Linked DNA regions of Amycolatopsis mediterranei. The protein of the gene in region 1 interacts with the protein of each later gene in a pairwise test. Links are inferred from orthologs where the notes say so. Each region holds a gene or a part of one and is shown on either strand. Other genes may lie near its edges.

Region 1 (13,533 bases):
GGTCGCCGTCGATTCGGGCAAGAACAGCCGGATGCCCCAGAGCACCTGGCAGAGCGCGATCCCGGCGGCGAACCGGAGGGCGGCGGGCCTGGCCTCCGGCGCGGCGCCGGCCGCGCGCAGCCACTGCCCGACCAGCGCCAGCCGCATCAGGACGTACCCGGCGACGATCACGCGGAAGTCGCCTTCGAACGCGCTGGACACCCCGGCCGCGATGGTCAGTCCGCCGGCGATCTGCACGAGCGTCGCCAGCCGGTACGGGACGTCGTCGGTGTCGAACGCCGAGGCGAACCAGCTGAAGTTCAGCCAGCCCCACCAGATCGCGAAGAACACCATCGCGAACGACGAAACGCCGTGCGCGGCGTGCCCCTCGGCCAGCGCGTGGTGCAGCGCGGCCGCGGCCTGCCCGACGGCGACCACGAAACACAGGTCGAAGAGCAGTTCCAGCGGTGTCGCGACGCGGTGGTCTTCCCCGCGGTCGCGGGAGCGCATCGGCCGGTACCAGACCCGGATCCGCGACGGCTGCTCGGTCATCGGGGCTCCCCGCGTCGGCCTCGGACGGACGCGATCATCCCAGCACGATCGGGGCGGCACCGGTGAGCACGACACGGGGTGAAGAAGACGGGCGGGCCCGGTTCCCCCTCACCCGGGCCCGCCCGCCACCGTCACGCGCCGGCCGGTACCGATGGGCAGCCCTTCCGCGAGTGCCGGACGGTCCCCCGCGGACGCCGACACCCACTGGACGGAAGGTGACCGAGTGTGTCCATTCCCTCGAACTCCGGACGCCTCGATCGCTCAAGCCGGTCACCCCATCCCCGGGTGGCCGACTGATTGCCACTGTCGGTAGCCGAAGCCGCGCAGTGAAGGCTCCATAAGATCTACCCGGTTGCTCTCCGTAGCACCAGTGTCTTTCCGCGCTCGTCACTCGGATGGAGCATCGCAAATCTGCGGAAAGTAGTTTCTCAACCGCGGTGAACGTCCGCGGCCGAAGCCTCCGCCTGCCGGGCTTCCCGCTCCTGTTCGGAAGCGCGGTGCCGTCGTGCGCGGAGCTCGGCGAGCGCCAAGGCGAGCGCGCCGCAGGTCAGGACGGCCGCGCAGCTGAGCGCGACGGTGAGCGCCACGGAATAGCCGTGGCCGAGGACCATGCCGAAGACCGACGCGAGCACGGCGGTGCCGATCGCCGTGCCGATCCGCTGCCCGGTCTGGAGTGCGCCGCCGGCGACCCCGGCCATCCGCACCGGCACGCACTCCAGCGTCAACGTCGTGTTCGGGGAGATCACCATCCCGCCGCCCACGCCCGCGAACACCAGCGGCAACGCGAAGGCCCATCCGGACGCCGACGGCGGGACCAGCTCGGCCAGCAGCGCGACGGCCAGCAGCCCGGCGGCGACCATGCCCAGCCCGGTGACGGTCAGCCGCCGGCCGAACCGGGGCACGAGCCGGCCGGCGACGGCGGCCGACACCGCCGAACCGAGCGCGAACGGCGTCACCGACAGGCCCGACTGCAGCGGCGAGTAGCCGAGGCCCTGCTGGAAGTAGATCGCGAAGACCAGCCAGATCCCGGCGAACCCGCAGAAGTAGAGGGCGCCGACCGCCGCGCCGGCGGCGTAGCCCGGGGTACCGGTGAACAGGCGGGTGTCGAGCAGCGGCGACCGGCCGCGCCGGACCACCGAGTGCTCCCAGCGCACGAACGCGACGCCGAAGACGAGCGCGACGAGGAACAGCCACCACAGCCGCCGGAGGCCGCCCTGGTCGGAATCGATGACCGGCAGCAGCACGCCGAGGACGGCGACCGCGAGCAGCACGATGCCGACGAAGTCGATCTCGGAGGAGATCTTGAGCTGCTTCTTTTCGCTGCGCGGCAGCAGCCGCAGCGCGAGGACGAACGCGAGCACGCCGATCGGGACGTTGACGTAGAACACCCAGCGCCAGCCGTCCTGCGCTCCGAAGACGGCGATGATGAAGCCGCCGAGGATCGGGCCGACCGCCGTCGAAATCCCGACGACCGCCCCGAACATGCCGAACGCGCGGCCGCGCTCGGCGCCGCGGAAGAGGTCCTGGATCAGACCGGTGTTCTGCGGGGTGAGCATGCCGGCGGCCACGCCCTGGGCCAGGCGGGCGAGCACCAGCGTGGTTTCGTTCGGGGCCGCGCCGGCCAGTGCGCTGGTGAGGACGAAGGCGGCGAGGGCGCCGAGGAACATGTTCCGGCGGCCGAACGCGTCCCCGAGGCGGCCGCCGGTGACCAGGACCAGGCCGAACGCGAGGGCGTAGCCGGAGACGACCCAGCGGATCCCGCCGCTGCTCGCGTGCAGGCCGGACTGCATCGAGGGGAGGGCGACGTTGACGATGCTGACATCGAGCAGGCCCATGAACCCCGCCGTGAGCGAGACGGCAAGCGCTTTCCAGCGACGGGGATCGGGTTCGTACGTCATCGAGGGCAGACCTCACGCAGGTTCACGGGCCGGGGATACCCCACCCAGCAAACACGAAAGGCGGGATCCGCGCGCGTTGTGCGCACGGATCCCGAAGCCTCACGTAGAGGCGGTGATGCCCCGGATGCCCTTGAGCTCGCCGATCAGCATGGAGCTGACCTTGACCGGGTAGTCGTACAGCGCGAAGACCGTCTGGTTCTTGCCCACCAGCTTGAGGTGCACCGGGGTCTCGCCCTTGTGGGCCAGCAGCGTGGACCGCAGCTCGCTCACCACCGCCTGGTCGATCTTCTCCGCCGCCGCGAGCAGCACCAGCGGCGGCTCGTCGTCGCCGTTGCCGGTGCCGACCTCGGACAGGTCGAGCGTGGCCAGGCCGCCGCCGAAGATCGACATCTTGTCTTCGCGCCAGTTGACCCGGCCCTTGACCAGGACCGCGTTGTCCTCGATCAGCTCACCGGCGAACAGCGCGTACGACTTCGGGAAGAACAGCACCTCGAGCGAGGCGTCCATGTCCTCGACCGTGCAGATCGCCCAGGGCTCGCCCTTCTTGTTGACCCGCCGCTCGAGCGAGGTGATCAGCCCGGAGATCACCAGCTCGCCTTCCTTCGGCGGATCGTTGAGGATGCTCGCGATCGGCTTCGGGGCGTGTTTGCGCAGGATCCGCTCGGCGCCGTCCAGCGGGTGCGCCGAGACGTACAGGCCGAGCATCTCGCGCTCGTAGGCGAGCAGCTGCTTGCGCGGGTACTCCTCCTCGCCGAACTTCAGGTGCGCGAGCGGGGACGACGAGGGCGCCGCCTCCCCCTCGTCGCCGCCGAAGCCGAACAGGTCGAACTGGCCCATCGCCTCCTGGCGCTTGAGCGGGACGACGGCTTCGACCGCGTCCTCGTGGACCTGGATCATCGACAGCCGCGTGTGGCCGAGTGAGTCGAACCCGCCCGCCTTGATCAGCGACTCGATGACCCGCTTGTTGCAGGCCACGAGCTCGGACTTGTCGAGGAAGTCGGTGAAGGAGGCGTACTTGCCCTTCTCCTCGCGGGTCTTGATGATCGACTCGACGACGTTCGCGCCGACGTTGCGGACCGCGCCGAGGCCGAAGCGGATGTCGTCCCCGACGGCCGCGAAGCGCAGGGCCGATTCGTTGACGTCCGGCGGCAGCACCTTGATGCCGAGCCGGCGGCACTCGGACAGGTAGACCGCCGACTTGTCCTTGTTGTCGCCGACCGACGTGAGCAGGGCGGCCATGTACTCGGCCCGGAAGTTCGCCTTGAGGTAGGCGGTCCAGTACGAGATCAGGCCGTACGCGGCCGCGTGGCTCTTGTTGAACGCGTACCCGGCGAACGGGAGGATCGTGTCCCAGAGCGCCTTGATCGCCTCGGGCGAGAAGCCGCCGGGCCGCAGGTCACTGGCCCGCATGCCGGCCTCGAAGCCCTCGTATTCCTTGTCGAGGACTTCCTTCTTCTTCTTGCCCATCGCGCGGCGGAGCACGTCCGCGCGCCCCATCGTGTACCCGGCCACCTTCTGGCCGATGTGCATGATCTGCTCTTGGTACACGATCAGGCCGTAGGTGTCGGCCAGGATCTCCCGCAGCGGCTCGTCGAGCTCCGGGTGGATCGGCTTGACCTTCTGCCGGTTGTTCTTGCGGTCGGCGTAGTCGTTGTGCGCGTTCATGCCCATCGGGCCGGGGCGGTACAGCGCGCCGACCGCGACGATGTCGTCGAACACCGTGGGCTCCATGCGCCGCAGCAGGTCGCGCATGGGGCCGCCGTCCAGCTGGAACACGCCGAGCGTGTCACCGCGGGCGAGCAGCTTGTACGTCTCGGGGTCGTCGACGCCGAGGGTGTCGAGGTCGACGTCGACCCCGCGGTTGGCCTTGATGTTGTCGATCGCGTCACCGATGACGGTGAGGTTGCGCAGGCCGAGGAAGTCCATCTTCAGCAGGCCGATGGCCTCGCACGACGGGTAGTCCCAGCCGGTGATGATCGAGCCGTCGTCCCGCTGCCACAGCGGGATCGCGTCGGTCAGCGGGTCGCAGGACATGATGACCGCGCAGGCGTGCACGCCGGCGTTGCGGATCAGGCCCTCAAGGCCGCGGGCGGTCTCGAAGATCGTCTTGCACTCGTCGTCGGTCTCGACGAGCGCGCGGACCTCGGCGGCCTCGCCGTAGCGCTCGTGCTTGTTGTCGACGATGCCCGAGAGCGGGATGTCCTTCGCCATGATCGGCGGCGGCAGCGCCTTGGAGATCTTGTCCGCGATCGCGTAGCCCGGCTGGCCGAAGTGCACCCGGGCGGAGTCCTTGATCGCCGCCTTCGTCTTGATCGTGCCGAAGGTGATGACCTGGGCGACCTTGTCCGAGCCGTACTTGTCGGTCGCGTACCGGATCATCTCGCCACGACGGCGGTCGTCGAAGTCGATGTCGATGTCGGGCATCGAGACGCGCTCGGGGTTCAGGAACCGCTCGAACAGCAGCTTCTGCGGGATCGGATCCAGGTTCGTGATACCCAGGACGTACGCGACCAGCGAACCGGCGGCCGAACCACGGCCCGGGCCGACCCGGATGCCGACCTTGCGGGCGTAGCTGATGAGGTCGGCGACGATCAGGAAGTAGGCCGGGAAGCCCTTCCCGATGATGACGTCGAGCTCGATCTCGATGCGCTCGTTGTAGTACTCGTCCGGCACGCCGTCCGGGAAGCGCCACTTGAGCCCGCGCTGGACCTCTTCGCGCAGCCAGCCGCCCTGGTCGTACCCCTCCGGCACCTCGAAGAACGGCAGCCGGTCCTTGTGCGAGTAGACGTCTTCGTAGGACTCGACGCGCTCGGCGATCATCAGCGTCGTGTCGGCCGCGCCGGGGACCTCCTTGTCCCAGTACTCGCGCATCTCGGCGGCGGACTTGAGGTAGTAGCCGTCGCCGTCGAACTTGAACCGAGTCGGGTCGTTGAGGGTCTTGCCGGCCTGGACGCACAGCAGCGCCGAGTGCGTGTCCGCCTGGTCCTTGGTGACGTAGTGCGAGTCGTTGGTGGCGATCGGCTTGAGGTCGAGCAGGCGGCCGACCTCCAGCAGGCCCTCGCGGACCGACCGCTCGATCGGCAGGCCGTGGTCCATCAGCTCGAGGAAGAAGTTGTCGGCGCCGAAGATGTCCTTGTAGTCGGACGCGGCCTGGATCGCAGCTTCCTTCTGGCCCAGCCGCAGCCGGGTCTGCACCTCGCCGGACGGGCAGCCGGTGGTCGCGATGATCCCGGAGTGGTTCTCGGCGATCAGCTCGCGGTCCATCCGGGGCTTGCGGTAGTAGCCCTGCATGCTGGCCAGCGAGGACAGCTTGAAGAGGTTCCGCAGCCCGGTGGCGTTCTGCGCGAGCATCGTCATGTGGGTGTACGCGCCCGCGCCCGAGACGTCGCCGCCCTCGCCCAGCTCGTCGGAGCCGCGCTGGTTCGACTGGCCCCAGAAGACCGGCTTCTTGTGGAACCGCGACTCCGGCGCGATGTACGCCTCGATCCCGATGATCGGCTTGAGGCCGTGCTTCTTCGACTGCTGGTAGAACTCGTCGCCGCCGTACATGTTGCCGTGGTCGGTCATGCCGACCGCGGGCATGCCGAGGCGCGCCGCCTCCGCGAAGAGGGGAGCGATCTTCGCCGCACCGTCGAGCATCGAGTACTCGGTGTGGACGTGCAGGTGGACGAAAGAATCGTTCGACACCAGCGAAAACCTCCCCTAGGTGGATCGGACCGGCGCGCCCGGGTCTCCCACCCTATCCCGCGCTCACCGGGCTCGATTGTGCCCCTCGGCGGGGCCGGACGAGAGCACCGACGCGCTGCTCCTTCGGCGGAAACGATCACGACACGCGCCGCTGCCGGGCGGTCACGCGCGGCGTCCTTCCGACGCCGGACCCGCCGTCCGCGAACCGGCGCCAGGGGTCGTGAGCTGGGCCACACGCGCCGGAGTTCGCGTTGACAGCGGCGGCGGCGGGACCGAGCATTCCGGCCATGAACCTGTCTGACAGCCAGACAGCCGGACAAGGTGGTCCTCGCCGGGTGAGTGCCATGGAAGCCGTGCTGGCCCACCTGCGCGCCTCGATCGAGCGCGGCGAGTACGCCGTCGGCGGGAAGCTCCCCTCCGAAGCCGCCCTGAGCAGGGAGTTCGAGGTGAGCCGGTCGGTGATCCGGGAGGCCCTGCGCGGCCTCCAGGCGCTCGGCATGACGGAGTCGAAGACCGGCAAGGGCACCTTCGTCACCGCCACCGGCCCGGCCGACAACCCCACCTTCGGGCCCTACTCGGCCCGCGACCTCATCGAGGTGCGCCGGCACGTCGAGATCCCCGTCGCCGGGTACGCGGCCGTGCGGCGCAGCCAGGACGACCTGGACCTGCTCGCCCACCTGCTCGACCGGATGGACGCCGAGACCGACAACACCGCCTGGGTCGCCCTCGACTCGCTCTTCCACATCACCATCGCCCAGGCCTCGGGCAACCCGGTGTTCGGGAAGGTGATCGAGGAGATCCGGGACGCGCTCGCCCGCCAGTCCGCCTTCCTCAACCAGCTCGGCGACCGGCGCCGCCAGTCGAACACCGAGCACCGGGAGATCGTCACCGCGATCGCGGACGGCTCGGAGACCGGCGCCGTCGAAGCCATGACGGCGCACCTGCAGCACGTCGAAGCCACTCTGACCAGCATCGTGAACGGGGACCAGTGACCGAACAGACCCTCCCGGCCACGGCCGCCAAGACCACCGACGCGGGCGACGCCGGCTACCACAAGGCCCTGAAGTCCCGGCACGTCAACATGATCGCCATCGGCGGGGCGATCGGCACCGGCCTCTTCCTCGGCGCGGGCGGCCGGCTCGCCCAGGCCGGGCCGGCCCTGGCGATCGTCTACGGCGTCTGCGGGCTCTTCGCCTTCTTCGTCGTCCGCGCGCTCGGCGAGCTGATCCTCTACCGGCCCTCCAGCGGCGCCTTCGTCTCCTACGCCCGCGAGTTCATGGGCGAGAAGGGCGCGTACGTCGCTGGCTGGATGCACTTCCTGAACTGGTCGACCACCGGGATCGCCGACATCACGGCGATCGCGCTGTACGCGCACTTCTGGTCGTTCTTCTCGCCGATCCCGCAGTGGGTGCTCGCGCTGATCGCGCTCGCCGTCGTCCTGACGCTGAACACGGTGTCGGTGAAGCTGTTCGGCGAGATGGAGTTCTGGTTCGCCATCATCAAGGTCGCCGCGCTCGTGCTGTTCATGGTCATCGGCATCTTCCTGCTGGTGACGCAGACGCCGATCGACGGCGTCGCGGGCGGCCCGCAGCTGATCGCCGACCACGGCGGGATCTTCCCGTCCGGGCTGCTGCCGATGGTGCTGATCGTGCAGGGCGTGGTGTTCGCCTACGCGTCGGTCGAGCTGGTCGGCGTCGCCGCGGGCGAGACCGAGAACCCGGAGAAGATCATGCCGAAGGCGATCAACTCCATCATGTGGCGCATCCTGGTCTTCTACGTCGGCTCGGTCGTGCTGCTGGCGATGCTGCTGCCGTGGAGCTCCTACACCAAGGACCAGAGCCCGTTCGTCACCGTGCTCTCGCACCTGGGCGTGCCGGCGGCGGACAGCGTGATGAACCTGGTCGTGCTCACCGCGGCGCTGTCCAGCCTGAACTCCGGCCTGTATTCGACCGGCCGCATCCTGCGGTCGATGGCGGTGGCGGGCTCGGCACCGAAGTTCACCGGCGTGATGAACCGCAACCACGTGCCCTACGGCGGGATCCTGCTCACCGCGGCCGTCTGCGTGTTCGGCGTCGGGCTCAACTACCTGGTGCCGAAGGAGGCCTTCGACATCGTGCTGAACTTCGCCGCGATCGGCATCCTCGCCACCTGGGCCATCATCGTGCTCTGCCACCTGCTGTTCGTGCGCCGGGCGAAGCGCGACGGCCTCGAGCGGCCGTCGTTCCGGCTGCCGTTCTCGCCCTGCACCGAAATCGCGACGCTGGTGTTCCTCGCCTCCGTCGTCGTCCTGATGGGCTTCGACCAGACCGGCCGGATCACCCTGCTGGCGCTGCCCGCGATCGCCGTGGCCCTGGTCGTGGGCTGGTTCGCCGTGCGCAAGCGGATCGACATGCGGGCGTTCGACGAGGCGGGCCTGTGAGCCACGAACCCCTCGTCGAGCTGATCCGCGACGGGCTGGTCGAGGGCGTCCACCACGGCTCGGCCGTGGTGCTCGCCCCGGACGGCTCGACGCGGTTCGCCGCCGGGGACGTCGACACCCCGATGTACCCGCGGTCGACGGCGAAGCCGCTGCAGGCCACCGCGATGGCGCGGCTCGGCCTGCGCCTGTCCCCCGCCGGGTTCGCGATCGCCGCGGCCAGCCACTCCGGCGAGCCGATGCACCTCGACGCCGCGCTAGAGGTGCTCGACGGACGCTCCCCCGACCTGCTGGGCAATCCCGCGGACTTCCCGTTCGACCCGGTCGAGCGGGACCGCTGGATCGCCGACGGCCGGCCACCGGCGCGGCTCGCGCACAACTGCTCCGGCAAGCACGCGGCGATGCTCGCGACCTGCGAGCTGAACGGCTGGAGCCTCGACGGCTACCTCGACCCGGCCCACCCGCTGCAGCGCGCGATCGCGGCCGCTTTCGAGGACCTGACCGGCCGGGGCATCGCGCGGGTCGCGGTCGACGGCTGTGGCGCGCCGCTCTTCGCGACGACCCTGCGGGGGCTCGCGACGGCCGTGGCGAAGATCGCCACGGCCGCGCCCGGCACGCCGGAGGGCCTGGTCGCCGACGGGATCCGGCGGCACCCGGAGCTGGTCGGCGGCAGCCGCCGGGACGTCACCGCCGTCATGCGCGCGGTGCCCGGGCTGATCGCCAAGGACGGGTTCGAAGCCGTCCAGGTCGCCGCGCTGCCGGACGGCACCGCGATCGCGGTCAAGATCGCCGACGGCGGCGACCGGGCGCGGTACCCCGTGCTGGCCGCGCTGCTCGGGCTGTGCGGGGTGGCCGTCCCGCCCGGCCCGGAAAACCTCCGTTCCACCCTTTCCGTGGGGAGCACCGCATGACCACCCGCCGCGAACACGACCTGCTGGGCGACAAGGACGTCCCCGCCGACGCGTACTGGGGCGTGCACACCGCCCGCGCCCGCGAAAACTTCCCGATCACCGGCACGACGATCGCCGCCTACCCACACCTGGTCGAGGCGCTGGCCTCGGTGAAGGAAGCGGCCGCGCGCGCCAACGCCGAACTGGGCCTGCTCTCCCCCGACATCGCGGACGCGATCACCGCGGCCTGCCGGGAAATCCGCGAGGGCGCGTTGCACGGCGAGTTCGTCGTCGATGTCATCCAGGGCGGCGCCGGGACGTCGACCAACATGAACGCCAACGAGGTGATCGCGAACCGCGCGCTCGAACTGCTCGGGCACGCCAAGGGCGACTACCACGTCGTGCACCCCAACGAGCACGTCAACCTCTCGCAGTCGACGAACGACGCGTACCCGACCGCGGTGAACGTCGCGACGATCATCGCCGTGCGCCAGCTGTCCGAAGCGATGATCGTGCTGGAGAAGGCGTTCGCGGCCAAGGCCGTCGAGTTCCACGACGTGCTGAAGATGGGCCGCACGCAGCTGCAGGACGCCGTGCCGATGACGCTCGGCCAGGAGTTCGGCACCTACGCGGTGATGCTCGGCGAGGACCAGCAGCGGCTGGGCGAGGCCGTCGCGCTGCTGCACGAGATCAACCTCGGCGCAACCGCGATCGGCACCGGCCTCAACGCCGCGCCGGGCTATGCCGAAGCCGCCTGCCGGCACTTGCGCGAGATCACCGGGCTGCCGGTCGTCACCGCCGCGGATCTGGTGGAGGCCACCCAGGACTGCGGCGCGTTCGTGCACCTTTCCGGCGTCCTCAAGCGGATCGCGGTCAAGCTGTCCAAGAGCTGCAACGACCTGAGGCTGCTGTCTTCGGGCCCGCGCGCGGGGCTGAACGAGATCAACCTGCCGCCGGTGCAGGCCGGGTCGTCGATCATGCCCGGCAAGATCAACCCGGTGATCCCGGAGGTGGTCAACCAGGTCGCGTTCGAGGTGATCGGCAACGACGTCACCGTGACGATGGCCGCCGAAGCGGGGCAGCTGCAGCTCAACGCGTTCGAGCCGATCATCCTGCACTCGCTTTCGGAGAGCATCACGCACCTCGGCGCGGCCTGCCGGACGCTGGCCACGAAATGCGTTTCCGGGATCACCGCGAACGTGGACGTCATGCGCGCCTACGTCGAGAACTCGATCGGCCTGGTGACGGCGCTCAACCCGAGCATCGGCTACGCGGCCGCGACGGAGATCGCGAAGGAGGCCTTGGAAACCGGGCGCGGGGTCGCCGAGCTCGTCGTCGAAAAGGGCCTGATCCCGGCCGAAGAGCTGGCGAGGCTGCTGCGGCCGGAAACCCTCGCGCGCGCGACCTGAGGTACGGTCGGATCCGGATGGATCTACTCCACTTCGGAAGGCGGCCGCCCGTGCTGGACCGACTTGTCGACAAGCTGCTCGGCCTCCCCCGCACCGAGGGCCCCAAGCCGGTCGTGACACGCGATCTCGCCGTGCCGATGCCCGACGGCGTCACGCTGCTCGCCGACCGGTACGCCCCGGCCGGGACGACGTCGGCGCCGGTCGTGCTGATCCGCACGCCGTACGGGCGCAAGGGCCTGGCCTCGAAGCTCTTCGGCGAAACCTTCGCCCGGCACGGGCTGCAGACGGTCGTCCAGAGCACCCGCGGCTCGTTCGGTTCCGGCGGCGAGTTCCGGCCCTTCCACCTCGAGCGCGAAGACGGGCTCGCCACCGCCGAATGGCTGCGGGCCCAGCCGTGGTGCGACGGGAACCTCGGCATGGCCGGCGCCAGCTACCTCGGGCACACGCAGTGGGCGGTCGGGCCGTACCTCGACCCGCCCCTGGCGGCGATGTGCCTCGGGGTGACGGCGTCGGAGTTCGTCTCGACGTTCTACCCCGGCGGCGTGCTCGCGGCGGACAACATGGTCTCGTGGTCGGCGATGATCGGCCGCCAGGAGGAGCGCTTCGCCGCGCTGCCGAACCCGCTGCAGACGCGCAAGACCCGCCGGGCGATGGCGCACCTGCCGATCAGCGGCGCCGACGTCGCCGCGATCGGGAAGCCGGTGCGGTTCCTCCAGGACGTCACCGAGCACGCCGTGCCCGGCGACGAGTTCTGGGCGATGTCCGACCACAGCGCCGAAGTGGTGCGGCTCGACGTCCCGGTGTCGATGGTCACCGGCTGGTACGACCTGTTCATCGGCTCGCAGCTGCGCGACTTCCGGCTCCTCGCCGACGCGGGCAAGGCCCCGCGGCTCACGGTCGGGCCGTGGGCGCACGGCGAGCCCGCGAGCATGGGCCCGATGATCCGCGACCAGCTCGGCTTCCTGCGCGCGCACCTGCTCGGCGACCGGACCCAGTTGCAGCGGGCGCCGGTCCGGCTGTTCCTGCAGGGCGCCGGGACGTGGCTGGACTTCGAGTCCTGGCCGCCGCCGTCGAAGGCGACCGAGGCGCACCTGCGGCCGATCGGCGGGCTCGGCGAGGTCGCGACCGACCCGGCGCTGCCGACGCCGTTCACCTACGACCCGGCCGATCCGACGCCGGCGGTCGGCGGTCCGCTGCTGACGGGCGAGTGGAAGCAGCGCGACAACCAGGAAGTCGAAGCCCGGCCGGACGTGCTGGTGTTCACCGGCGAGCCGCTGCCGTCGGACCTCGACGTCATCGGCGAGGTGTCGGCGACCGTGCACGTGCGCACCGAGCTGGGACACGCCGACGTCTACGTCCGGCTGTGCGACGTCGACACCGGCGGCATTTCCCGCAACGTGACCGACGGGATCCTGCGGCTGCGCCCGGGCTTCCCGTCGGCCGACGCCGACGGGGTGGTGACGGCGGAGGTGACGCTCGACCCGACGGCGTACCGCTTCCGCCGCGGCCACCGCCTGCGCGTCCAGGTGGCGGGCGGCGCGTTCCCGCGGTTCGCGCGCAACCACGGCACGGGCGAGCCGGCCACGTCGGCGGTGACCGGGAAGCCGAACCGCTTCGAGGTGTTCCACGACGCGGCCCGGCCGTCCCGGATCACGCTGCCGGTGTTCAGCAGCTGACCACGCGGTGGTGGCTGGTCACCCGGCCGTCGTCGTGGAGGACGTGCAGCAGCAGGGCCGGCGGGCGGTCGTACTCCAGCGGGCCGCCGTCGGTCCAGCCGTGGTCCCCGCCCGGCTCCACCGGGAGCAGGGAGCCCGAGACCACGCCGGGGGCGATGCGCAGCGGGACGCCGGCGAACGTCGTCGAGGCGCCCGTGTGCACGTGCCCGGCCAGCAGCGCCACCACTCTCGGGTGTCGTTCCAGCACCGCAGCCAGCCGCTCCGCGCCGGTCTGACGGATCGCGTCCACCAGCGGGACGCCGACCTCCACCGGCGGGTGGTGGAACGCGACGAACGCCGGGCCGTCGCCGCCGGAGAGGACGCCGTCGAGCCACGCCAGGGTCTCGTCGGCGAGGAAACCCGCGCCGCGGCCCGGGATCGTCGAGTCGCACAGCGCGAACAGCGCGCCGCCGATCTCCTGCGCGAGGTCGATCGGGCCGTCGGACGCGGGCAGGTCGAGCAGCCCGGTGCGAAACGCCGCGCGCACGTCGTGGTTGCCCGGGCACAGCAGCACCGGCGCCGGGTGCTTCAGCAGCTCGGCGGCGCGCGCGTACTCCTCGGCCGTGCCGTGGTCGGCGATGTCGCCGGTGACGACGACGGCGTCGACCGGCTGCGCCAGCCCGCCGAGGTAGCCCAGCACCGCCGCGACGCGGTCTTCCGCCCGCTGACCGCCGTCGAGGTGCAGGTCGCTCAGGTGCGCGATGATCATCTTTCGTCCTTCCCCAGGTACGCCAGTGCCTTGACCCAGTTGGCGACGAGTACCGAGCACGCGGCCGTCAGATCGCCCTCACGCAGGGCCGCGGCGATGCGGCGGTGTTCCTCGATGCTCTCCCCGGCGTGGCCGCGGCGGGCGAAGTACGCCGACTCATAGCGCTTGAGCAGCGGCTTGGTCTGCTCGATCAGCCGCAGCAGGTGCGGGTTCGGGCAGCGCGACAGCAGCAGCGCGTGCCACCGGTCGTCCAATGCGGACAGTGCGCTGCCGTCCGC
Region 2 (16,455 bases), 2.0 Mb from region 1 along the record:
CGCCGCCCGCCAAGACCGGGGAGAACACCGCCCGCGGCGCGCCGAGCACGTCGATCGCCATCGCTGCGGTGAGCGTCTGCAGGTCGACGAGCTGCTGGGCTTCGGTCCAGCCACGCGCGGCGTGCATCACCGCCAGCGGAGAACCCTGAAGCAGCGAAGCACCTTCTTTCGGCCCAAGGACATATGGCGCGGCACCACGCGCAGCGAGCGCCGCAGCGGCCGGCACTTCGACGCCGTCCTCCAAAACCGTGCCGAGCCCGAGGAACGTCTGAAACGCGTGGGAGAGCGCGATGATCTCGCCCGAACTGCCGAGCCCGAAGCGCGGTACTGCGGGCGTGAAGCCGTCGTTCAGGCGATCCACCAGGAACTGCACCAGCTCGGGGCTCACCCCCGACCACGGCCGCAGGAAGTCGCGCAGGCGAACGACGAGCAGCGCGCGGACGTCTTCGGGCGGCAGCCACGGCGGCCCGCCGACGGCCCGGCCGATCAGCAGGTTGCGCTGGTGTTCGGCCTGCTGCCGCGGATCCAGGACGACACCGGCGAGGCGGCCCATCCCCGTGGTGACCCCGTAGACCGGGTTTCCCGGCTCCGCAAGGGCCGTCAAGACCTCTGCCCGGCGTCGCTTCAGGGCTTCTACCAGCGGTTTGTCCAGAATCAACCGTTCACTGTCAGCGAACTCGCTGTCGGAGACGATCATCGGTAGGGCAGCATGGTGCCGACGCCGGAAGCCTCGGCACGGGCGAGGATCATGTTCGCCACCGCAACGTCCGTTGTGGACAGTCCGCGGTGCCAGAACAGGATCCGTTCGGCGTCGTGCTCGCGGCCGGGTTTGCTGCCCGCCACGATGTCGCCGATCTCGGCGTGGACGTTGTCCGCGGTGAGGAGGCCGGCGTTGAGCTGCGGGCGCAGGGCGCCGAACCGCGGGTTGCCGGACCGCGATTCGCGCCAGTCGTCGACGACGACCTTGTCGATGTCGTCGAGCAGCGTGAGCTCGAGCGCGCTGATCGTGCCGTAGGGCACCAGGAAGGTGCCCGGCCGGAGGAACTCGCGGCGCACCAGCGCCTCGGGCTCGACGAGCCGGGAGGCCTCGACCTGGATGTCCGCGCCGTCCAGGGTCTCCTCGGCCGTGGCGCAGACGCGGACGTCCTTGCCGAGCCGCTCGGACAGCCGGCGGCCGAAGTCTTCACGCGACTCCGGGCGCTTGCTGGTCACGCGGATCTCGGCGAAGTCGAACAAGGAGTCCAGCAGCACGACGTTCCACCAGGCGGTACCGCGGGCGCCGATGTGCCCGAGCACCCGGGAATCCGGGCGCGCCAGGTACTTCGCGCCGACGGCGGTCATCGCGCCGGTGCGGGCCTCGGTGATCATCGTGCCGTCGACGATCGCCCGCGGCATGCCGGTGTCCGGGTCGAGCAACAGGATCAACGCCATTTCCGAAGGGAGGCCCCGTTCGAAATTCCCCACGAAGTCACCGACGACCTTCACACCGCTGACCCGCTCCGCGGACAGGTGGCCGCGGAGGATGTTGAAGTGGCCCTTGCCGCCGTTGTCCGGCACGAGGTGCGTGCGCGGCTCGAAGACGACCTGGCCGCGGCCGTGGTCGGCGAGCACGTCCTCGACCGCGCCGACGATGTCGGCGTCCGTGACGCCGAGCGCGTCGATGTCGGCACCGGTCAGGTACCGGAGCCAGACGGACGTCACCGGGCGAGGTCCTCGATGATCTCCGCGCCGGGCAGGGCGGCCAGCGCGGCGCCGGAGATCAGCAGCTTGCTGCCGCGGATCCCGCTGCCGATGACGAGCTCGGGTGCGTCGGCGACGCGGCGGTCGAGCAGGATCGGCCAGTCGGCGGGCAAGCCCACCGGCGTGATGCCGCCGTACTCCATCCCGGTCAGCGACACGGCTTCGTCCATCGGCGCGAACGACGCCTTGCGGACGTCGAGGCGGCGCTTGATCACGCCGTTGACGTCGGCGCGGGTGGTCGCGAGCACGAGCGCGGCCGCGAAGCGGACTTCGCCCGCGCGCTTGCCGGCGACGACGACGCAGTTCGCGGACGCCTCGAGCGGCGAGCCGTAGGTCTCGCAGAAGGCGGCGGTGTCGGCGAGCGCGGGGTCGATCTCGGCGACGCCGACGGCGTCCGGGTCGGCGAGCGCGGCCAGGGCCTTGGCCACGGGCTCGGCGAGCAGGTCAGTACGCGTGGGGGCGGGAACGACGGTGAGGCTCCCGGCGATCGTCCAGGTCACGACCCCATTAAAACAGCGCCCCGCCGGAGCGGGCGCGGGCAGGAAGGGGGACACCCGGCCGGAGACGACTCGGGGAGGGAGGAGACGCGAGCGAGAGGGGAGCAGGCGCAAGCGAGAAGCAGGTTCAACCTCCGCGAACGGAAGCGGGAGGAGGCTCACCCAGCGGGCGAGAGAAGGAGAGGCAGACCCGGCACAACAAGCGCCAGGGCGTGGTTCACCAGCTGGAGCCGCCGCGCTGGACTTCGATCAGCTTCGGGCGGACGTCCACGATGTAGACCAGGGCCGCCGCCATGGCGGGCACGTAGAAGATCATCCCGGGGCCCATCACCGGAAACAGCACCATGGCGAGTGTCGCGCCGCCGGTGATCAGCATCCAGATGGGCTTGGTCTTGCGGTCGGCCGCGGAGTAGGCGTCGGCGCGCTGGAGCAGCGCGTGCACGAAGGCGAAGAGCCCGACCAGCGCGCTGCCCCAGTGGATGACATTGAGGATCCAGATGGCGACTAGCACAGCGACAGCTTACGGCAAACCACCCGAACGACCCCGGCCCCGCCACCGGGGGTCCGGTGGCGGGGCCGGGAGTTCACGGCAATGTCACTTGTCGGTCTTCGGCGCGGCCGGCTTCTTCACGGCGGCGCTGGTGGTGGTCGTCGTGGTCGTGCGGCGGGCCGGGGCGGCCGTCTTCGGGGCCGTCTTGTTCGCGACCTTGCGGCTGACCGAACGGGTCTCGTGGGCGAGGTCGTCACCCAGCTCCTCGACGGCCTCGGCCGCGTCGTCGGCGACCTTGCTCACCTTGCGGGCGGTCTTCTCGCCGGCCGAACGGGTGCGCTTGGTCACCTTGGCCAGCACGCCGTCGACGCGCTCGCGGACCTCGGTGCTGACGACCTCGGCCTGGCCCTGCGCGGTGGTGAGGGCCTCTTCGAGCTGCTCGATGGCCTTCTTGACCTGCGGCTGCGTGGCGATCTTGTCCCACGCCTGCTCGCCCGACTCGGCCAGCTTGTTGTACAGCTTGAGCGCGGCCTCGGTGTACTCGTCGATGACCTTGCGCAGTTCGGCCGGGTCCAGCTTCTCGCGGAGGCTCTCGACGTCGGTCGGCAGCTCCTGCAGGTTCTTGCGGGCGACCTCGCCGCTCTTGGTCACGTTCTCCTTGGCCTTCGCCACGGCGTCGGTGACGGCGTGGGTGGCCAGGTTGCCGGCGCCGAGCGCGGCGAGCAGCGGGGTGCGGACCTGGTCGAGGGCGGTGGTGACGGCCTTCTTGACGTCTTCGGTCTTGGGGGTGGTCATGCTGACTCCTCGGTTTTCGCGGCTGGTGTGGTGTCTGGGGCTTCCGGGGCGGGAGAGGCGGCCGGCCGTGCCGCGGCGTTCTCCCGGCGGAAGGATTCGTAGACGTCGAGCAGGACCTGCTTCTGTCGTTCGGTCAGCTCGGCGTCGGCGCGGATCGCGTCGCCCACCGGCCCGCCCGTCGGCAGGTCGAGGATCCCGGCCTGCACGTACAGCGCTTCCGCCGAAATGCGCAGGCCCTTGGCGATCTGCTGCAGGATCTCCGCGCTGGGCTTGCGCACCCCGCGCTCGATCTGGCTCAGGTACGGGTTGGACACGCCGGCGAGCTTCGACAGCTGGCGCAACGAGATCTTCGCGGTGTTGCGCTGCTGGCGGATGTACTCGCCGATGTCGGAAGCGATGTCCGCGACCTTCTCCATGGGACTGCCGGATCCTGACGTCCCACCGGTCTCTGCCATCCGGTCACCTCCTCGCGACACTTTCGACGGTACGCGCGAGTGCTAGCTATTGCAAGCACTCTGCTTGCAACTATCGGGTGTGGTGGTGCTCACCGCTACCGTGGTCCCATGACGCGCTCGGCCCGGCTGCGGCGACGCCTCGTCGAGCACCTCCTCGACGAGGACGTCCTGCACGCGCCGGAGTGGATCGCCGCCTTCCGCGCGGTCCCCCGCCACGTCTTCCTGCCGCGGTTCTTCATGCCGGCGGGCGGGTTGTGGGCGGCGGTCGAGCGCGGCGACCCGGGCTGGCTGGAGACGGTCTACTCCCGCGATGTGCTGGTGACGCAGCTCGACGACGACCCGGGCCGCTGGGAGCTCGCCCGGCGCACCGGCCCGGTGGCTGGCACGCCGACGAGCTCGTCGAGCATGCCCTCGATCATGGCGATCATGCTCGAGGAGCTGCGGGTGCGCGACGGGCAGTGCGTCCTCGAGATCGGCACCGGCACCGGGTACAACGCCGCGCTGCTGAGCCACCGCTGCGGCGCCGGCCGGGTGTCCACAGTGGACATCGATCCGGCGATCGTCGCGGCGGCGCGCGAGCGGCTGGCCGCCGCGGGCTACCACCCGGCCTGCGCGGTGGGCGACGGCGCGCTCGGCTTCCCGGCCGGGACGATCTTCGACCGGGTGCTGTGCACCGCTTCGGTGTCGTCGATCCCGCCGGCCTGGCTGGCGCAGACCGCGCCGGGCGGGCTGATCGTCACGACGCTGAACCGCCCGATCGGCGCCGGGCTGGTCCGGCTCGTCGTCGGCGAGGACGGCGACGCGCAGGGCCGTGTCCTCGCGCGCGACGGCCGCTTCATGCCGCTTCGCGCGCACCGGCTGCCGGAGACCGGCCCGCTGTCGATGCCCTCGCGCGGCGACTGGGAGCAGACGCGGCTGCCCATGTCGACGGTGCTGCAACCCCGCAAGCAGTTCGAGTTCTTCGCGGGACTGGCGCTGCCCGGCGTCCGGCCGGTGCGCGAAGGCGGCGACGAAACACCGGGCGTCGCGCTGGTCCACCCGGACGGCTCGTGGGTCCGCCACCGCAAGCGCGGCGGCGCCGACGAGGTCGCCCAGGGCGGCCCGCGGGCGCTGTGGGAGCTCGCCGAGGCGGCCTTCGTCGAGTGGTGCGAGCTGGGCAAGCCGGACCGCGACCGGTTCGGGGTGACGGTGACCGGCGACCGGCAGGAGTTCTGGCTCGACTCCCCGGACGGCCGCACCTGGCCGCTGGAGCACAACGACCGGCCGCCCGCACCGGGGGCGGCGAGCTAAGGCAGCCGCGCGCGGATCCACTGCTCCACGTGGTCGGCCGTCGCCTCGCGGGACACGTCCGTGGTGTCGAAGACGTCGACGCCGAGTCCGGGCGCCGAGTTCCGCAGCCAGTCGTTGAACTCCAGCATCTCTTCGATCCGCGGCTCGTCCCACTCCCGCCAGGCCGGACGCGCCCGCAGCCGGGCCCGCAGCGACTCCGGCGACCCGACCAGCGCCAGGTAGTGGATGTCGCTGAAGAACGCGCGCTCCGGCAAGGCCTCGAACTCCGGCGGTGCCACCGTCCCGCACAGCACGACCGGGCGGCCGTTCTGCTGCACCATCGCCGCCATCCGCAGCCAGACCGAGCGGAACGACGTGACGTCGCCGCGCAGGGCATCGATCCAGAGGATGTCCTGCTCCAGCAGCACGACGTCGCCGGCGAACCGCGCGGCCAGCAGCGGCCCCATCGTCGACTTCCCGGCGCCGCTGGGGCCGGTCAGCGCGAACAGGGGCAGTTTCCGGAACGGCCGCTCGTGCCCGCACTTCGGGCACGTGATGACGGCGCCCTCGACGATCGGCTGTTCGGCCAGCTCGCCACACGCCGGACAGATCCGCAGGTCGAGGCCCATTTCAGTCGAACAGGTTCTCGAGGAAGCTGCGCTTGCGGTGCCCCTGCCCGTACGGGCGCGGCGAGTCCGGGTGGCCGCCGCGGTACGGCCGTGGCGAGTCCGAGTACCCGCGGTGCGGCCGCGGCGAGTCCGGGTAGCCGCCCCGGTAGGGCCGCGGCGAGTCGGGGCGGCCGTGACCGCCCTGGTACGGCGGCGGCTGCCGGCCGTAGAACGAGCTCTCCGCACCGACGATGGCCTCGAGCTCACCGCGGTCGAGGAAGATCCCGCGGCAGCCGTCGCACTGGTCGATGTGGATGCCGTTCTTGTCGACGGTCCGCATCTGGTTCTGACACTTCGGACAAATCACACCGCCGAGCCTACGCAAAAACGGGTCAGCAGGCGCAGAGGCAGAACGGGTGCCCGACCGGATCGGCGTAGACGCGGAACGTCTCCGGGGTGTCGTCGAGCAGCTTCGCGCCCAGGCCGAGCACGCGCTCGTGCGCCGCTTCCAGGTCCGTGACGTTCAGGTCCAGGTGCAGCTGCTGCGGGTTCTCCGCGGACGGCCACGCCGGGGGCCGGTAGTCGGGCACCCGCTGGAACGCGAGGCCCGCGCCGCCGGCGGGATTGGCCAGCGTCACCCAGTGCCCGTCCTCGGCCACCTCGGGCGCCGCCCACTCCAGCACCGAGCGGTAGAACTCGGCCAGCGCCACCGGGTCGGGGCAGTCGAGGGCCACCACGCCCAGGGTCGGTACCGCACTCATCGTCGCTCCCTTCGATCCTGAGTAACCAGTGAAGCGATTATGTGGGTTAGCTCACCCGAAGGCAACCGCCGTACACTCGGCAAGTGCACACCGACGCCTCCCTCGTGGTGGAGTTCCTCAACACGGTCAACGTCGAAGAAGGCACCGACCTGCTCGAAGACCCGGGGCAGTGGCGCGAGTGGGCGGCCGCGCACGCGCTGGCAGCCAATCAGGCCGGCGAAGCCCGTGCGGCGCGGGACGCCCTGCGCGCGGCGATCGGCGACCCACGGCTGCCCGGGGGCCGCGTCGACGTCGGCACCCGGATCTCCCTCACCGCCGACGGGCCGACGCTCGTGGCGGACGACGTCGTGGGCGCGGTGTTCGCGGCCTGCACGCGCCTGGTCGTGCGCGGCGACTGGATCCGGCTGAAGATCTGCCCCGCCGACACCTGCCTGTGGGCGTTCTACGACGAGTCGCGCAACCGCTCGCGGACGTGGTGCTCGATGCGCGTCTGCGGCAACCGCGAGAAGGCGCGTGGCTGGCGCGCCCGCGCCGCCGCGGGCTGAGCAGCCCTCATCCGAGCGGCGGACACTCGAACGGTTGTGGACAACTTGGGGACGGATCACCACATATCCACGCCCCGGACCGCTCCGCCCCCACACGTTGTGGACAGCCGTTAGGCCATCACCGTGAAAAACTGTGGATAACCCGGGGGATAACTCAGCTTCCTGTGGACAACTGGTTTGAAGCTCCCCCAGGTGTGGTATATGTCCATGCCCTCAGAACAGCAGCTCCGCGACGGCATAGATGACCAGCCCGGCGAGCGCGCCCACCACCGTGCCGTTGATCCGGATGAACTGCAGGTCGCGGCCCACCTGGAGCTCGATCTTGCGGGACGTCTCCTCGGCGTCCCATCGCTCGACCGTGTCGGTGATGATCGTGGTGATCTCCCGTGAGTAGTTCTTCACGAGGTACGCCGCGGCCCCCTCGACCCAGCCGTCGGCCTTCGCGCGCAGCTGGTCGTCGGTGCTCAGCCGCTGCCCGAGCGAGGTGAGCCCGAGCCGGACGCGCCGGCGCAGCTCGCTCGACGGGTCCTCGGCCGCGGTCAGCAGCATCTCCTTGGCCGTGCTCCACGCCGAGCCGATCAGCCGCTGCACCTCTTCGTGGTGCACGAGCTGGCCCTTGACCTGCTCGGCGCGGGCCATCACGTCCGGGTCGGTCTGCAGGTCCTGGGCGAACTCGCCGAGGAACTTGTCCAGCGCCAGCCGCATCGGGTGGTTGACGTCGGTCTTGACCGCCCAGGCGAAGGACAGCACCTCGCCGTAGACCTTGTCGGCCAGCATCTCGTCGACGAACTTCGGCGACCAGCTCGGCGCCCGGTCCGACACCACGCGCAGCATCGTCGTGTGGTTGTCGCGCACCCACTCGTAGCCGCGGTCGCACATCAGGTCCACGAGCTTGTGGTGCGCGCCGTCGGCGAACACGCCCTGCAGGATCTTGCCCAGCGGCGGGCCCCACGGCTTGTCGATGATCCGGCGGGCGACCGCCTGCTCCATGATCGCCTGGACGTCTTCGTCGCGAAGCACCTTCACGGCCGCACGGACCACCGTGGCCAGCTCGGACGTCACGCGCTCGGCGTTGTCCGGCTCGGCGAGCCAGGCGCCGAGGCGCCGGGCGATCTCGACGCGCTTGAGCTTGTCGCGCACGACCTCCTCGGACAGGAAGTTCGAGCCGACGAAGTCGCCGAGGCTGTTGCCCAGCGCGTCCTTCTTGTTCGGGATGATCGCCGTGTGCGGGATCTTCAGCCCGAGCGGGTGCCGGAACAGCGCCGTGACGGCGAACCAGTCGGCCAGCGCGCCGACCATGCCGGCCTCGGCCGCGGCCCGCACGTACCCGACCCAGCCCGGCCAGCCGGCCGACTGGGCCCAGCTGGTCAGCAGGAACACGAGCGTCGCGCCGAGGAGGAACGACAGCGCGACGAGCTTCATCTTGCGCAGCGCACGCCGCTTTTCCTCTTCACCGGCCGCGCCGCCCGGTGGGTCGGCGGGCGTCACCTTCGCGGGGGTCAGTTGCTCCACATCGCCATTGTCCGTGAGGATGGCTGATCGTGCGCGAACCTGCTCTCGTCCCCCGGCTCCGACCGTTCACCTCGACCATCTTCGCCGAGATGACGGCGCTGGCCGTCCGGCACGACGCGGTCAACCTCGGCCAGGGCTTCCCGGACACCGACGGCCCGGCCGGGATGCTCGAAGCGGCGAAGAACGCCCTGTTCGGCGGGGCGAACCAGTACCCGCCGGGGCCCGGACGGCCCGAGCTGCGGGCGGCGATCGCCCGGCACCGGCTGCGCTACGGCACCGACTACGACCCGGACACCGAGATCCTGGTCACCGCGGGCGCGACCGAGGCCATTGCGGCAGCGTTGCTGGCCCTGACCGAGCCCGGTGACGAGGTGATCGTCATCGAGCCGTACTACGACTCCTACGCCGCCGCGGTCGCGATGGCGGGCGCCGAGCGCCGGGTCGTCGGCCTGGTCGAGGGCCCGGACGGCCGGTTCGGCCTCGACGTCGACGGACTGCGCGCCGCCGTCACGCCGCGGACCAGGGCGATCCTGGTGAACTCGCCGCACAACCCGACCGGCACCGTGTTCACCCGCGCCGAGCTCGAGGCGCTGGCCGCGCTGTGCGTCGAACACGACCTCATCGCGATCTGCGACGAGGTCTACGAACACCTGGTCTTCGACGACGCGGCGCACATCCCACTGGTCACGCTGCCCGGCATGCGGCCGCGGACGGTGAGCATCGCCAGCGCCGGCAAGACGTTCAACTGCACCGGCTGGAAGATCGGCTGGGTCTGCTCGACGCCGGAGCTCGTCTCGGCGGTGAAGGCGGCGAAGCAGTTCATCACCTTCGTTTCGGGCGGCCCGCTGCAACCGGCCGTCGCGCACGCGCTCGACCACGAGCTGCCCTGGGTCGACGGCCTGCGCGCGTCGCTGCAGGAAAAGCGCGACCGGCTTTCGGCCGGCCTCGCGGACGCCGGGTTCGCCGTGCGGCCGACGGCGGGCACGTACTTCGTCTGCGTCGACGTCCGGCCGCTCGGCTTCACCGACGCCGCCGATCTGGCCTGGGAACTGCCGGGCCGGGTCGGGGTCGCCGCGGTGCCGGTGAAGGTGTTCACCGATCACCCGGACGAGTGGAACCACCTGCTGCGTTTTGCGTTCTGCAAGCGCAACGAGGTCATCGACGAGGCCATCACCCGATTGCGCAAACTGGTCTGATCACCGCGATCCGGCTGAGTAGACGTCCTTCGCGGCCGTTCCGGCGGGGCACCGGGAGCGGGCGCGGTCTCGACCGGCGCGCCGGAGGCCCGCGGGACCGGGGGCGCGCCCAGCACTTGCCGCTCCGAGTCGTCACTCTCCGCGACGGCGATGACTGCGTCCCGCAACGGCCGCGATGAGCACGGCCGGCTCCCCGCCGCGCGGCTCCGCCTGGCGAGCACCACCCGCGCCGGACGTCCCCAGGCGACCGGCCGAGGCCTTTCATGATCACGGACCGCAGCCGGATTCCGGACCGGTGCGAGCCGCACGATTTCGGCGCAGGGCAAGCGAAGCTGCCCGGGTGACCCCGTTCGGCCCAGTGGCGATTCCGCATCCCGGGTGGAATTCCGGCCGCTTGGCCGAAACCACGGGGTGTGCACCGAACGGAACCGAGTCGACACAAAGCGCGTCCGGGCAGCGGGAAACATCAGGTCATCGCCGAATGTGCAAATTGCAGAACTCGTCCGAATGGCCGTAAGCGCACACCCGAACGGCACTGAGAGTGATCAACTCGTCGGCCGCAGATACGTTGTCCGGGTGGGCTGCTCGGCCTCGCGGGCTGGATCGAACGCGGGAGAGATGAAAGACTCCGAGCGGTGCTAGAACGAGTGCAGCCCCGGGGGAACTGCGACCTGGCCGGAGAAAGACCCCAGCAAGAACTGGCTCGAGCGGAAATCGCGGAAGCCTCAGGCGCGGACGGTGGTGGTGGCGGTGAGCAGCACGGCGGACGCGCGCCGCGACGCTCCCGTTCGGTCCGCGCTGGGCACTCCCGTTCGGTCCGCGCTGGACACTTCCGTTCGGCCTGCGCTGGACACTCCCGTTCGGCCTGCGCCCACACCGGATGCTGCCGTTCCGCCTGCGCTTACGCCGGGTGAAGCGGAAGCCTCGTACGCGCGCGTACGGGCGCCGCGCCCGTGGGCGGCCTCGCTGCAGCGGCCCGCCGCCAAGATCCTGGTCGCCGGTGGGCTGACCCTCGCGGGCTGGCTGCTCGGCGCCGCGCTGTCCGGCAGCACCGCGTCGGCCGCCGAGCGGCCGGCGTGCCCGGACGCGCCCGTGGTTTCCACTGTGGACCATGCCGCTAAGCCGCTCTGGCACGCCAGGCACCGCAAGAGCCACCACGAGACCGGGGCCGCCACCTGCGAGGGGCAGCCGAAGACCGACAGCGCCGAACCGCCCGCGGCGGATGAGACGCAGGCGGACGAGACCACAAAGGACAGCTCGGCCGACGGACAGCCGGCGGCCACCACGCCGGACGGCAGCCCCGCCGGAGCGCCGGCGGCCGGCGACCCCGCCGAAGGGCCTGCAGCCACTGCACCGGACGGCGGTGCCGCCGAAGGGCCGGCAGCCACCCCGGACAGCGCCAGCGAGTCGGCGGGCACCACGCCGGACGGCAGCACCGCCGGTCAGCCGACGGCCACCACGCAGGACAGCGACCCGGCCGCCGCCTCCTCGGAAAGCTCTTCCACCGAGGAGCCCGCCGCCACGACATCGGACAGCTCGGCTGCCACCCCCACCAAGACAACAACCAAGGCGACGACCGCCGAAGCACCGAAGGCCACCTCTTCCAGCGGGAACCTGCTCGGCAACCTCGTCGGCAGCACGCTGAAGGTGGTCAGCGTCGCGACCACAGGAGCGACCACCGAAGCGACCACAAAGGACACCGCTGACCAGCCGGCCGCTCCCGCCAAGCCCACTTCCTCCGGCGGTGACCTGCTCGGCGGCCTCCTCGGCGGCGTCCTGGACGTGGTCGGCGGAACGCTCTCCACCGTCACGGACACCGTCGGCGCCGTCACGGACACGCTCTCCCACACCGTGCTCGCGCCGCTCACCCAGCCGCTCGGGGGCAACCCCGGCGGCCCCGTGCTGCTGCCCCTCGACGACATCCTGGGCCCCGTGTTCGGCGGCGGCTCGAACTCCGGCGGCGTCATCGCGGTCGTGCCCGGCGTGACGACGGCTGCCGTCGTCACGCAGGCGCCCGCCACGGTCCTCGAGACCGTCCCGGGCGCGGTTCCGACGACGGCCGCCGACCCGCAGCAGCAGACCACCCGGGTCGCGGTCACGCCGCGCCTCGTCGTCGTCCGGCACGCGGAGCCGCTGCCGGCGGTCCACGAGCAGCCGCGCGACTCCGGCACCCACGCCACGACCGGCGGCGGCGACTCCACGCCCGGCCTGCCCGGCGGCACCACCGCCCCGAGCGCGCCGGCCCCCACCGCCGCCCCGGGCCACGACGGCCCCGGCGGCGCCCGCCACGCCTTCGCCGTCCACACCGACGACGTCACCACCACGCAGCTCAAGCTGATCGGCACCAGCCGCGACCACGAGGTCGACGGCGCAGGGAGGGAAGCCGCCCTGCCCACCACCTCTCCCGACTGACCCCCGACCGGGCAGCCGGGGACAAGTGCGCCCAAATCAAGATCATCAAGGCGCGCTCGCACGCCGTTGAGGCGTGACGTTTCCCCTGGTACAGCCCGTAATCCGTGGCTCTTTCACGTCTCATGACGCCGGAAGGCGTCCGACGTACCCCAGGGGCGAAAACCATGCGAAAACGCAGCCGTTTCGACCAACACAGACTTTCCGACCGGCCGACCGCGCCCGGCCGGGTCGGATCCCGGTCCCGGCGCCGCGCTGCCCCCGCGGCGCCGGGACCCACACCGGGTGCGCTCCGGGAGCCCTTGCTCACCGCGCCGAGCGAGGACTCGCAGTACCGCGAGCGCACCTGAGCCGCCGGCTTCCCGGCACGTCGAGGGGCTGTGCCGGGAAGCCGCGGTACCCGCGAACGGGGTCACGTCCGTGAGCGGGTGTGTGGAACACGAACCGGTGCGCTGGATGCACATGAACGCCGCCCTTCCCTGGGAGCGGGCTCGCATCCAGTGCACCGGTTCGTTCATGCGATGGGCGCGTCCAGCGAAGCCGGGGTGCCGCGGACCGACGCTTCGGCCGCGCTCAGCCGCCGGACCGCTTCGTCGATCCGGTCCGGTGGCAGCGAAAACGGCAGCCGGATCCAGCGCTCCAGCCCGCCGTGGACGCCGAAGCGCGAGCCCGGCGCCACCTGGACGCCGTGGCTCGCCGCCGCCACCGCCAGGCGCGAGCTCACCGGCTCCGGCATGCGGCACCACACCGACAGGCCGCCGTCCGGCAGCGTGAACGTCCAGTCCGGGAGGTGCCGGTGCACGGCGGCGGCCAGCGCGTCGCGGTAGCCGCGCAGTTCCTCGCGCCGGCGGCCGAGCAAGGTTTCGTCGGCCATCAGCTCGGTCAGCACGAGCTGCTCGAACACCGGCGACCCGAGGTCGACCGCGTAGCGCGCCGCGACCAGCCGGCCGAGCAGGTCCTCGGACGCGCGGATCCAGCCGAGCCGCAGGCCGCCCCAGTGCGTCTTCGACGCCGATCCGACGCAGATGGCCAGGTCGCCGGCGAACGCGGCCAGCGGCGGCGGCCCGTGCAGGGGATCGCCCTCCAGGTCCAGCTCGACCAGCGTCTCGTCCACCACGACCGGCGTCCGGGCGCGGGCCAGCACGGTCCCGAGCCGGGACCGGCCTTCGGCGTCCAGGCGCAGGCCGGTCGGGTTCTGGAAGTCGACGACGAGGTAGGCGAACCGCGGGGACGCCTGGCGCAGCGCCGCGTCGACCCCGGCGATGTCCCAGCCGCGCGCCCCGGTCGGGTCGAGCGCCACCGGCACCGGGAGCGCGTGCGCGGCGCGGATCGCCTCCAGGGCGTTCGGGTACGTCGGCTGCTCCACCAGCACGCGGTCGCCGGGACCGGCGAGCATCCGCAGGACCAGGACGAACGCGTGGTGCGCGCCGTTGGTGACCATGACCTGCGCCGGCGTCGTCGGCAGCCCGCGCTCGGTGTAGCGCCGCGCGATCTGTTCTCGCAGGCCGGGCAGGCCGCGTTCCTGGTAGCCGTGGTCGCCCAGGTGGTCGGCGAGCCGGCCGCGGGCGGCGTCGACCGCCGCGGCCGTGCCCGGGATGGCGGGCGAGGACGCGTGGGTGAAGTCGATCGAGCCGTCGCCGACCGGCGCGAGCGGGCCACGGCGGCGCCGTCCCGGCGCGGCGATCCACGATCCCGCGCCGCGGCGGCTCGCGACGAACCCGTTCTCGCGCAACCGGTCCAGCGCCGCGCCGATCAGCGTCCGGCTGGCGCCGAGCGCGTCGGCCAGCTCGCGCTCGGCGGGCAGCCGAGTGCCGAGCGGGAGCTGGCCGTCGAGCACCTGCAGTTCGATGGCCGCGGCCAGGTCGGCCGCCCCCTGCCGGGAGCCGCCTTGCCGCCACGAGCCCAGCATGACGGCCAATCGCGGCCCTGAAATGCGTCCACCTACCGGGAGCACGGCTTCCATAAGGCCAATATCCTGGAATTGGCTATGGTTTACAAGGCCACTTGCGGTCGATAGTGGAGACGTGGCTCAGACCGACCTCCGGCCCGTCCGGATCTCCCGTGACCCCGCCCGCCGCAGTGTCCAGCTGCTCGCGGGCCTCGCCCTCTACGGCACCAGCGTCGCCCTCGTCACCCGCGCCGGCCTCGGCCTCGAGCCGTGGAGCGTGCTGGCCGAAGGCGTCCTGAAGCACACCGGCCTGAGCTTCGGCACGGTCACCGGCCTGATCTCGGTGGCCGTGCTGCTGCTGTGGATCCCGCTGCGCCAGCGGCCCGGCATCGGCACCATCGCGAACGTCGTGGTCATCTCGGTCATGGTCGACGTCGTCCGCGCGGTGCTCCCGGACCAGCACGACCTGGTGTGGCAGATCGTGCTGCTGGTCGGCGGGGTGACGCTCAACGGCGTCGCGACCGCCACCTACGTCGGCGCCCGGTTGGGCCCCGGCCCCCGCGACGGCCTGATGACCGGGCTGGCCGGGCGCACCGGCTGGTCGGTCCGGCTGGTGCGCACCGGCATCGAGGTCACCGTGGTCGCGGCCGGTTTCCTGCTCGGCGGGACCGTCGGGATCGGCACCGTGCTCTACGCCATCGCGATCGGCCCGCTCACCCAGGCACTGCTGCCCCGGACCACCTGGCGGGAAGAGCAGGAGCCGCAGCAGGGTCACTAACCGGCCTTGCGCTGCTGCACCGCCCGGCGCAGCGTCTGGTAGTCCGCGCCGCGCCGGGCGAGCACGTCGTCGGTGCCGCGCTGCTGGGCCAGCGCCAGCAGGATGTGCTCCTGGCCGAGGTGCTTGTCGCCGAGCCGGACGGCTTCCTTGAGGCTCAGTTCGAGGGTCTTCTTCGATTGTGCGGTGAAGGGGATGTGCCCGCGCTTGGCCGGGCCGAGCCGTCCGGCCAGCGCCCCTTCGCCGTGGGTTTGCTCGACACGTTCGACGATCTGCTCGACGTCGATGCCGAACTCGGTGAGCGCCTCGGCGTCGGCGTCGCTCACGCCGCCGCGGCGCCGGGTCCGGGCCAGTTCGGCGGCGATGTCGTCGGTGGACACGCCCAGCTCGGTGAGCACCTGGACGCCGGTCTTCACCAGCCCGGCGAGCAGGTGGGCCGGCCCGATTTCCACCGAACCCGACTCGCGCGCCACGATCTGCGCCTCGACCACCGTCATCCGCGCGTCGGTCGTGAACCTCTCGAACATCAGTGCCTCCCGTACTTCTTGTGCACGGCCTGCCGGCTGACCCCCAGCTCGGCGGCGATTTCCTGCCACGACCAGCCGTGCACCCGCGCGCTGCGGACCTGCACGGCCTCCAGTTGTTCCAGCAGCCGCCGGAGCGCGGCGACCGCGCGCAGCCCCACCCGGGGATCGCGATCACCCGCCCGGGCGGCCAAATCCGTCGCTTCCGTCATGTCTGTCAACCTACGTTGACATCGGACGCCTGTCAACCGAAGTTGACACGCTCAGCGCGAACGCGCGGGAGAGGCGCCGTACAGTCGGGTGATGCCCGAGATCGCGATCGCCGAGCGGGCCGGGGTGGGCGCCGACGGCCACCCGCGCCCGACCGAGGACCACGTCGTCGTGCTGGACAACGCGGTGCTGGTCCTCGACGGCGCCACCTCGTCGGAACCCTCCCAACCGCCGGGCGGCTGGTACGCCGAACGGCTGGCCCGGCGCCTCGCCGAAGACCTCCACGTGGCCCCGGAAGCCGACCTGACCGAGGTCCTGACCAGCGCGATCGCTGCGCTCACGGCGGAACACCGGCTGCAACCGCAGCGCTCGCCGTCCAGCACGGTCGCGGCCGTGCGCTGGCTCGAAGACCGCGTCGACGCGCTCGTGCTGGCCGACAGCCCGGTGGTCGGCTTCGGCGGCTTCGGGGTCGACGTCGTTTCGGACGACCGGCTCGCCCGGCTGCGGCGGCGCGGGATGCTCCAGACCGGGGCCGACGTCCGGCGGCGGCGCAACGCCCACGACGGCTTCTGGGTCGCCGAAGCCGACCCGGGTGCCGCGGCGCACTCGGTCCGGCGCAGCTGGCCGCGGGCCGACGTCGAGGCGGTGCTGCTCGCCAGCGACGGCGTGTCCATCGGCGTCGACCAGTACGAGCTCTTCGACTGGCGCGAGGTCCTGGCGGTCAGCCGCGCCGACGGGCCCGACGCCGTGCTGGCCGCCGTCCGCACCGCCGAGAAGCAGG

Evidence for each region.
Region 2: the proteins of dnaE (region 1) and ISP_RS02150 interact in binary tests that used the Escherichia coli proteins (3 or more experiments, as listed by UniProt). The link is inferred for Amycolatopsis mediterranei from one-to-one orthologs.

The regions. Positions count from the first base shown.
Region 1 is NZ_CP100416.1:2,387,802-2,401,334, reverse strand. Bases 2,329-6,478 are described here. They hold dnaE (DNA polymerase III subunit alpha), read right to left. Parts: upstream 6,117-6,478; coding sequence 2,529-6,116; downstream 2,329-2,528. Other genes in these bases: ISP_RS11475 (FadR/GntR family transcriptional regulator), read left to right, coding at 6,461-6,478; ISP_RS11485 (MFS transporter), read right to left, coding at 2,329-2,429. In the rest of the region: ISP_RS11490 (low temperature requirement protein A), read right to left, coding at 1-531; more of ISP_RS11485, read right to left, coding at 960-2,328; more of ISP_RS11475, read left to right, coding at 6,479-7,108; ISP_RS11470 (amino acid permease), read left to right, coding at 7,105-8,535; ISP_RS11465 (asparaginase), read left to right, coding at 8,532-9,443; aspA (aspartate ammonia-lyase), read left to right, coding at 9,440-10,831; ISP_RS11455 (CocE/NonD family hydrolase), read left to right, coding at 10,882-12,507; ISP_RS11450 (metallophosphoesterase), read right to left, coding at 12,497-13,255; ISP_RS11445 (GntR family transcriptional regulator), read right to left, coding at 13,252-13,533. UniProt on the Escherichia coli protein: DNA polymerase III is a complex, multichain enzyme responsible for most of the replicative synthesis in bacteria. This DNA polymerase also exhibits 3' to 5' exonuclease activity. The alpha chain is the DNA polymerase catalytic subunit.
Region 2 is NZ_CP100416.1:407,561-424,015, reverse strand. What follows is about bases 7,818-10,784. They hold ISP_RS02150 (pyridoxal phosphate-dependent aminotransferase), read left to right. Parts: upstream 7,818-8,701; coding sequence 8,702-9,868; downstream 9,869-10,784. Other genes in these bases: ISP_RS02145 (hypothetical protein), read left to right, coding at 10,619-10,784; ISP_RS02155 (DUF445 domain-containing protein), read right to left, coding at 7,818-8,672. Outside these bases: ISP_RS02210 (aromatic amino acid lyase), read right to left, coding at 1-697; ISP_RS02205 (ornithine cyclodeaminase family protein), read right to left, coding at 694-1,701; ISP_RS02200 (YbaK/EbsC family protein), read right to left, coding at 1,698-2,240; ISP_RS02195 (DUF2516 family protein), read right to left, coding at 2,455-2,748; ISP_RS02190 (membrane protein), read right to left, coding at 2,833-3,522; ISP_RS02185 (helix-turn-helix domain-containing protein), read right to left, coding at 3,519-3,938; ISP_RS02180 (methyltransferase domain-containing protein), read left to right, coding at 4,086-5,267; ISP_RS02175 (nucleoside kinase), read right to left, coding at 5,264-5,875; ISP_RS02170 (TFIIB-type zinc ribbon-containing protein), read right to left, coding at 5,877-6,194; ISP_RS02165 (VOC family protein), read right to left, coding at 6,247-6,615; ISP_RS02160 (CGNR zinc finger domain-containing protein), read left to right, coding at 6,699-7,160; more of ISP_RS02155, read right to left, coding at 7,374-7,817; more of ISP_RS02145, read left to right, coding at 10,785-12,280; MocR-like transcription factor YczR, read right to left, coding at 12,792-14,240; membrane protein YczE, read left to right, coding at 14,302-14,943; ISP_RS02130 (Clp protease N-terminal domain-containing protein), read right to left, coding at 14,940-15,467; and 2 more genes. UniProt on the Escherichia coli protein: Shows aminotransferase activity with methionine and histidine as substrates, and to a lesser extent also with phenylalanine.